Regions from separate parts of the Telluria sp. AC161 genome, predicted to be linked through region 1. Evidence: riboswitches for the same ligand, from Rfam matches in the RefSeq annotation. Region 1 holds a riboswitch; the other holds the start of a gene.

Region 1 (4,004 bases):
ATGAACACATTGCCGAACGTAAGGCCCGGCACCAGCAGCTTGCCGCTGTCGACCATCACCTTGCCCGGCGCCGGGCCCCAGCCGCGCATGCCTTCGATGCCGTAGCCGATCAGGCGCCGATACAGTGGTGCGAGCGCCTTGCACGGACTGGGCTTGCTGTCATCGAGGCAGGCGCGGTAGCCGTCTTCGAGCGCATGCAGGTCGCGCGTGGCCTGCACGCGCTGCGGATGGTCGACGCCTTCGACCAGGTGCAGCAATTCCTTGATGATCGTCTCGGCCTGCTTGCGGCCCGGTGCGCGCTCGCCCTGCACTTCGGCGACCAGCACGTCGGCATGCAGGCGGCCCAGCATGCCGTCCTTCATTTCGCCCTGCACCCGCGGTGCAAGCGTGGCGAACCAGCGCGCATAGTCGGCGGCGCTGACGCTATTGACGGTGGCGCTCATCTCGCGCAGCGCGGCGCGGTCTTCGGGCAGGTTCACGCCGTGCGCCATGATCATGTCGAGCAGCGCTTCGGGCGTGGCGGGCAGATCGCCGACCGTGTAGCCGGCAGCTTTGAGCGCATGCAGCATGTCGAACAGCGACGCTGGCACGTTCAGGTTGTCGGCGCCGATGTTCTGGCGGCCCGGCGGGTGGTTGTAATAGACCATCGCGACGCGCTTGTCGGCGTTGCGCTTGGCGCGCAGCGCCAGCCAGCGGCTCACGCGCGCCGTCATGCGATCGACTTCGGCCGGCAGCAGCACCGGCGGGCGGTTCTCGATGCCGGTCAGGCGGTCGCGCTGCGACTGGCCCAGCGCCGCCACCACCATCGGCTGGCCGATGCCCTGCAGCTCGGGCAGCGCGACGCGGTACTGGACCGAATCCGGCGGCAGGCCATCGGGCGAAAGCTGCCACTGAATGGCGGTGCGGTCCGACAGGCGGATCGCCTTGAACACGGGGATATCGAGGCGTTTGAAGGCTTCGCTGACGACTTCGCGGCCTTCGGCGGCGCCGACGACGAAGTCCTGCAGCACCACCAGCGCCGCCGGCTTCGCTGGCGCGATCAGCTCCGGCAGGCGCACCAGCGCTTCGCGCGAGGCGCCGCCCCAGCGCGTGAGCAGCTGCACGCAGGCCTGGCCCTGTTCTTCGATGCGGCGGCACAGGGCCGCCGGCACCATGCCATCCATGTTCGCCAGGTCGAGCACGACGACGGTCGGGCGGTCCTTCAGACCCAGCTTGGCGGCGTTGCCCCATGCGGCAGCATCCTGCAGCTCGTTCTGGCCGACGCGCAGGCGCAGCGTTGGCTCGGGCAGCGGAGCGCCCAGTGCTGTCGATGGATGCAGCAGGTGGGCGATGAGGGCCGTGGTGTTGTCCACGCCGCCCGCTTGCCAGACGCGCCGCGCCGCGAGCCAGTGGCGGGCGGCGGGATTCGCTTCTGCCGCCTGCAACGCGGCAGGCGCCGGCGCTTCGGCAGCCAGTTCGCGCAGCAGCTCGGGCGCGAAGCCGGCCAGGCTACCGTGCGCGGCGCGCGTCATCAGGTTCAGGCTTGCTTCGCCATTGAAGGCCAGCACCGCGGTGCCTGGCTTGGCGTGGCGCGCCAGCGCATCCTTCATGCGGCGCGCCGGATCGCCGAACAGCGACACCGCCAGCACCGTGTCGGCGCCCGCGATCCACTGGCCCACCTCGCGTTCACTGGCGGCCATCAGCTGGGCCGGCGTGCGCAACTGAATCCGGTCGCGCGGGTGGCTGGCCAGGTGGCGGTGGGCGGCCTCGATCGCACCTGGCGCGGCGCGCTCGGTGACCACGGCGAACATGGTGGCGGCGTGGCTGTGGGCGCAGGCAAGCAGGGACGCGAGCAGAAGCACCAGCGCAGTACAGGCGCGGGGGAGCGAAGCAGTGTTCATGTGAACGTCGACCTTTCAGCTGCGCGCCAGGGCGCGCATGACAATGGGCAGACGTCTTCCTTCCACGCTGGGCGCAGCAAGCCATGCGCACACGCGCACGAACGCTGACGCGACCGCAGTGGCAACACAAAAGGAACGACGAACTACCAACAGGCACGCCCACACCCCGGGACGTACGCAATGCATCGTGAAGGCCGGTCTTCTGGCTTGCCGTCATCCTTCCCGGGTCCTGCCTTCCCGTGCACGGGGCACAGTGGCGTTCGACGAGGGTCGTCAGGCATACAGCAGCGGGGGCTGCGCCGGACTGGCGTGCGATGGATTCGCACACGTCACCGGCTTCCCGTTTCACCTTCCTGCAGACGAGCAGGACGGCACCATTCACTTGATTGGGCGCGATTCTACAGCCAGGGTGCGCCACTGTCACCGCATTCTTTGGCTTCTAGGGAAGCACTGATTAATTCATGGAGGCGGACTTGGCACGGAAAATAGCCACCCTGCGGCGTTGCAAATTCTCGCAATAGCTCGCTATTGCTGCGATTTGCGCCTTGCATGGCGGCTTTTTCCGCAGCCAATTCCATCCCCCAGAATAAATCAGTGCTTCCCTAGCCTAGAATGGCGGTATTGTCCGGCCAGGCCGGCACCCACTACTTCTTCGCGACCGTTCACATGATCACACGACAAGACTGCCTGGCCCTCGACGCGGCCGATCCGCTGGCTCCCCAGCGCAATGCCTTTGCGCTGCCGGACGGCGTGATTTACCTCGATGGCAATTCGCTCGGCGCCCGCCCCCGCGCGGCCCTGCAACGCGCGCAGGACGTGATCGCCGCCGAATGGGGCAATGACCTGATCCGCAGCTGGAACACGGCCGGCTGGTACGACCTGCCGCAGCGCCTGGGTACCCTGATCGCGCCGCTGATCGGCGCCGCGGCCGATGAAGTGGTGGTCACCGATTCGACCTCGGTGAACCTGTTCAAGGCGCTGGCTGCGTCGCTCAAGATGCAGGCCGACGCACCGGCGCACGCGGCCCGCCGCATCATCCTCACGGAGCGCGACAACTTCCCGAGCGATATCTACATGGCCGAAGGCCTGATCGGCTGGCTCGAGCGCGGCTACGAGTTGCGCCTGCTCGACAGCTGGGCCGACCTGCCGGCCGCCCTCGAAGGCGACGCCGGTGCCCAGGTGGCAGTCGTGATGCTCACGCACGTGAACTACCGCACCGGGCGCATGCTCGACATGAAGACGATCACGGCGCAGATCCACGCCGCCGGCGCGCTGGCGATCTGGGACCTGGCCCATTCGGCTGGCGCAGTGGAGGTTGACCTGAATGGCGCGCAAGCCGACTTCGCGGTGGGCTGCACCTACAAGTTCCTCAACGGCGGACCGGGCGCGCCGGCATTCATCTGGGTGCCGCAGCGCCATCATGCGCAGTTCACGCAGCCGCTCACCGGTTGGTGGGCGCACCGCCAGCCGTTCGCGATGCAGCCGGCGTTCGCGCCGGTGGCCGGCATCAAGCGCGCGATGTGCGGCACGCAGCCAGTGGTGGCGCTGGCGCTGATCGAATGCGGGCTGGCCGTGTTCCAGGATGTGACGATGGCGGCGCTGCGCAAGAAGTCGCTGGCGCTGTCGGACCTTTTCCTGGCGCTGCTCGAACAGGAGTGCGCTGCGCATCCGCTGGAGCTGATCACGCCGCGCAATCACGCGGACCGTGGCAGCCAGGTGAGCGTCACGCATCCGCACGGTTACGCGGTGATGCAGGCCCTGATCGCGCGCGGCGTGATCGGCGACTACCGCGAGCCGCAGGTGATGCGCTTTGGCTTCACGCCGCTGTACACGGGGTATGACGATGTGTGGCAGGCGGTGATGGTGCTCAAGGATATCCTGGACCGCAGCGACTATCAGGTCGATGCCAAGCGCACTGCGGTGACCTGAGCGATTTTCGAGCGATTCTCAAGAGAGGCCACAATGCCCTGCCCTGTTACCCCTGATTCGTCCGCCAGCAATGCCGATTTGAGTGGCTGCCCTGTCGCGCAGCCCGGCTACCACGGCGCCAAGCTCGATTTCAGCAAGGACATGAGCTACGGCGACTACCTGTCGCTCGACACGATCCTCAACGCCCAGCACCCG
Region 2 (4,004 bases), 3.4 Mb from region 1:
TCGCCGGCGACACGACGTATTTACCATCGATGACGACGGTCGGCGTGCTGCTGGCCTTGTACGCTTCGGCAACAGCCGGCAGACGCTTGAGCTTGGTCTGGACGCCGAACGAGTTCCACGCTTCCATGAACTTGGCCTTGTCCAGCCCGTTCGAGGTTGCCCAGGCGATGATGTCCTCGTCCTTCATCAGGCGCTTGCGCTCGACGTGCACGGCGCGGAACACGCGGTCATGGTACTGCTCCAGCTTGCCCATGGCGTCGAGCGTCAGGAACAGTCGTGCTTCCGGATCGCTCGGGCCCTGGAACGGCAGCGGGATGCGGCGCATCACGATGTTGTCGCCCTGCTTCTTGATCCATGCATTGAGCGTTGGCTCGAACGCATTGCAGGCGCCGCAGTGGTAGGCGAAGAATTCGACGACTTCGACCTTCTTGCCGACGGTCTGGGTCGGCTGCGGCGCGGCCAGCACGGTGTATTCGGAGCCGACGCGTGGATCAGTCGGCGAAGCATTGGCGAAACCGGCAACCAGGGCGGCAGCAACGAGGGCAAAACGCAGAGTGCGCATAACATCCTTCCACATATATGATTGAGCGAACGATCGCGAGATTACCACTTTTTGCCCCTGCCCTGTCTGCAGGGCGCGATTTATTGCATTTGCTTACCGCTGAAACATGCATGCAAATACATCAGCCGTCCGCGCCGGGCAAAACATGGATCAGAAGTCGTAGCGCAGCGACACCTTGAGCTGGCGGCCATCGCTCGGGTAGATCCCGGCGCGGCAGCTGAACGCATAGCTGTAGTGCTGACGATCGAGCAGGTTCAGGCCCGACACCGACGCTTCCCATGGGCCGAAGCGGCGCGCATAGCGGGCGTCGACCGTCGTGTAGGACGGCACGCGGGCGTCGCAGCTGTTGGCGAAGTCGTCGCCAAATCGCTGGCTGGCCACCCACTGCGCGCCGATATCGGCGGTCTGGCCATTGCCCGGTGTCCAGGCCAGGCGCGTCGTCACGACGTGCTTGGGCACCAGCACCATCTCGCGGCCGGCGTTCGGACCATCGCGGAACTCGGACTGCACGTACTGCCAGGCGCCCGTCAGGCGCAGGTTGTTCGCCAGAAGCGCGTTACCTTCGACTTCGACACCCTGGCGGCGGGTGGGGTCGAGATTGGTGTTGATGCCAAAGCCACCGGCGAGCGTCGGATCGAAGAAGATTTCGTTCGTCAGGCGGTGACGGAACACGCGGGCCGTGGCCTTGCGCGCGTCGTTGCCGAAGGCGACGCCCAGTTCGAGGTCGCGCGAGGTTTGCGGCGCCAGCACGTCCGTTGTGGCGCGGTACGAGTTCTCGTCGATATTGGCAATGCGGTAGCTGCGGCCAGCCTTGGCGAACACGGTTACTTCGCGCGCGACGTCGAAGCTGCCTTCGACCGTGAACGCGTTGACCGACTGCCCGGTGTCTTCCGGGGCGGTGAACGCGAGCGGGTCGGCGTACTCTTTGTCGAAACGTTCATGGCGCGCGCCGACGGCCAGGCGCGCGTTGTGCGGCGCGTTCCAGGTCAGCTCGTCACGCACGTAGATCGCCTTGGACTCCTGTTTCGCGTCGCCGGCCGAGAAGCTCGACGTGACTTGGCGATCCCAGCGGGTCAGGTCGATGCCGGTGACGAATTCGTTGCGCTTGTCGCCAAGCGTGGCGGTATGGCGCAGACGTGGCGAGAACTGGGTCTGATCGGCCTGGTAGCGCGAGGCCGATGGGAAGCCCGAGAACACATACGTCGAACCGACATCGCGCTCGCGGTGCGACAGCTCGGCTGCCAGTTCGATGGCGCCGATGCGGTGTTCAACGAAGGCGCTGACACGGTCGGTGTCGAGCGAGCCGAAGTCATCCGGCGTATTGCTCTGGGTCGGGTTGGCCTGGAACTGTGCCTCGTTCAGCGAACCCGGCAGGCGCGAGTCCGAGCGCGAGCTCTCGAAGCGCAGGCCGGCACGGCCGTTCGCGGCGTACGCATATTGGACGCCGCCGCTGAAGCTCGTTTGCTCGTACTTGTTATTGTCGCGGTAGTTGTCGGTGCGGCGGTCGGCCACGGCGGCGTCGAACGACCACGGGCCGGCGCCATGCGCGATCGAGGCGCGCAGGTCGAGCGCGTCAAAGCGCCCGCCTTCCACGAACAGGGTGCCGCGCGTGCCGCTGCCTTGCGGACGGCGGGTGAATATCTGGATCACGCCGCCGGTGGCGCCATCGCCGTACAGCACGCTGCTGCCGCCACGGGTGATTTCAATGCGCTCGACCGTGTCGACCGGGATGCTCGAGAGCACCGTATTAGCCAGCTCGTTTTCATTCAGGCGCACGCCATCGACCATCACCACCACGTTCTGCGCGCTGTTGGTGCCAAAACCCCGCAGGTCGAGGCTGAAGTCGGGCGAGCCGTCCAGGCTCTGGCGGCCGAAGACGCCGCCGATCTTGCGGATGGCGGCATTGACATCGGCCACGCCAGAGGTGCGGATCTGGTCAGCCGTGATCACGGTGGCGCCGATTGGTGTGGCGGTGGCCGGGAAGCGGGACGCGGTGACGACGACCGGCGCCAGCGTTTCCTGCGCAGTAGCGTTGACAGCGATGGTGGCGAAGGTGGACACGGCGAAGGCGCACGCCACGGCGAGGGGCGCGCGGCGCGCGGGAGCTGCAAAAGTCATGATGAGTGTGTTCTCGGTAAAGGGCGCCCCGCTGCGTCCCCGCAGCCTGGCGTCGAAGGAAGCGCATCGCGCTTCCACCTGTCCTGGCCGGTATCCGGGCTGGCAAGCGGACGCCCTCACCTTCCTGTCGTGCGGACAGTGGTTATCGAGATTGTCTGCCGCGGCGCAGGATGTGCGGACGCGGCGCTTGTTGACCGTTGCGGGGGCAGCACACTTCCAGGACGGCGCGCAGCGCAGCCCTGTCGTGTTTCCCGTTTAACTTCGCGCGCTGGAATGCGCGCGAGAGCACCAAAACGGCGCGATTATACCGTGTCGGCACGCGCCCTGGCAGGTCAGCTGCCGCGCTTGCCGCGCGACTGCTCTTCGAGCTTGGCAGCGAGCTTCTCGGCGGCCAGACGGGCTTTCTCGGCCACTTCGGCTGCGTGCAGGGCCAGGCTGGCTGCGCGCGAATCCGGCGTTTCCAGGCTGATGCGCCCCAGGGCGCCCTGGCGGTAATCCTGCAGCAGCGAGTGCGCTGCCTTTTCGTAGTCGTATTCGCCGCCGCGCACGCGGAAGCCCCGGCGCATCGCCACGCCTTCGATGACGCCCACGCCATCCATGCCCTCAGTTTTCAGGCCGTAGCGCGCGGTGAGCAGGTGCGGGTAGCGCTGCAGCAGCAGTTCGCCCAGGTATTCAGCAACTTCTTCTTCGACCAGCGCATTGGTGCCAATGGCATGGCTGGCTGCCAGCATCAGGCCATCGGTGGCCATGGCAATTTTTGGCCACAGCATGCCGGGCGTGTCGACCAGCACCACGTTCTTGTTCAGGTAAAGGCGCTGCTGGACCTTGGTCACGGCCGGCTCATCGCCCACCTTGGCCACGCGTTTTTTCAGCAGTGCGTTCATCAACGTCGACTTGCCGACGTTGGGGATGCCCATGATCATGATGCGCAGCGGTTTCGTTGGCACGCCGCGGTGCGGCGCCAGCGACAGGGCCAGATCGGGGATGCGGGCGACGTCGGCCGGCTTCTTGGTCGTCATCGGGTAGGCCGTGACACCATCCTGCGCATCGTAATAGGCTTTCCAGGCGGCGGTAGCGACCGGATCGGCCAGGTCAATCTTGTTCAGGATCTTGAGGCTGGGACGCTGGCGGAACTTGCGCAGCTGGTCCACCAGTGGGTTGCAGCTCGCCTCGGGCAGGCGTGCATCGAGGACTTCGATCACCAGATCGATGTTCTCCATCTGCTCGGCCGCTTCCTTCTTGGCCGCGTTCATGTGGCCCGGGAACCATTGTATCGACATGCTGTTGCTTTCTTTATCTTTCGTTCAGGGTGCTATTTTACGCT

The links. A riboswitch is a leader RNA that binds a small molecule or an ion and turns the genes downstream of it on or off. The one in region 1 is predicted to bind cobalamin.
Region 2: it holds a riboswitch for cobalamin, as region 1 does, so the genes downstream of both, ACZ0AJ_RS03970 (TonB-dependent receptor) here and ACZ0AJ_RS19005 (cobaltochelatase subunit CobN) in region 1, are expected to answer to the same signal.

The regions. Positions count from the first base shown of each region.
Region 1 covers NZ_OZ409861.1:4,264,391-4,268,394, forward strand. The annotation lists gene ACZ0AJ_RS19005 (cobaltochelatase subunit CobN) at 1-1,880, opposite strand, end outside; cobalamin riboswitch at 2,056-2,274, opposite strand; gene kynU (kynureninase) at 2,547-3,809, shown strand; gene kynA (tryptophan 2,3-dioxygenase) at 3,843-4,004, shown strand, end outside.
Region 2 covers NZ_OZ409861.1:878,558-882,561, reverse strand. The annotation lists gene ACZ0AJ_RS03975 (thiol:disulfide interchange protein DsbA/DsbL) at 1-562, opposite strand, end outside; gene ACZ0AJ_RS03970 (TonB-dependent receptor) at 713-2,680, opposite strand; cobalamin riboswitch at 2,749-2,987, opposite strand; gene ylqF (ribosome biogenesis GTPase YlqF) at 3,013-3,960, opposite strand.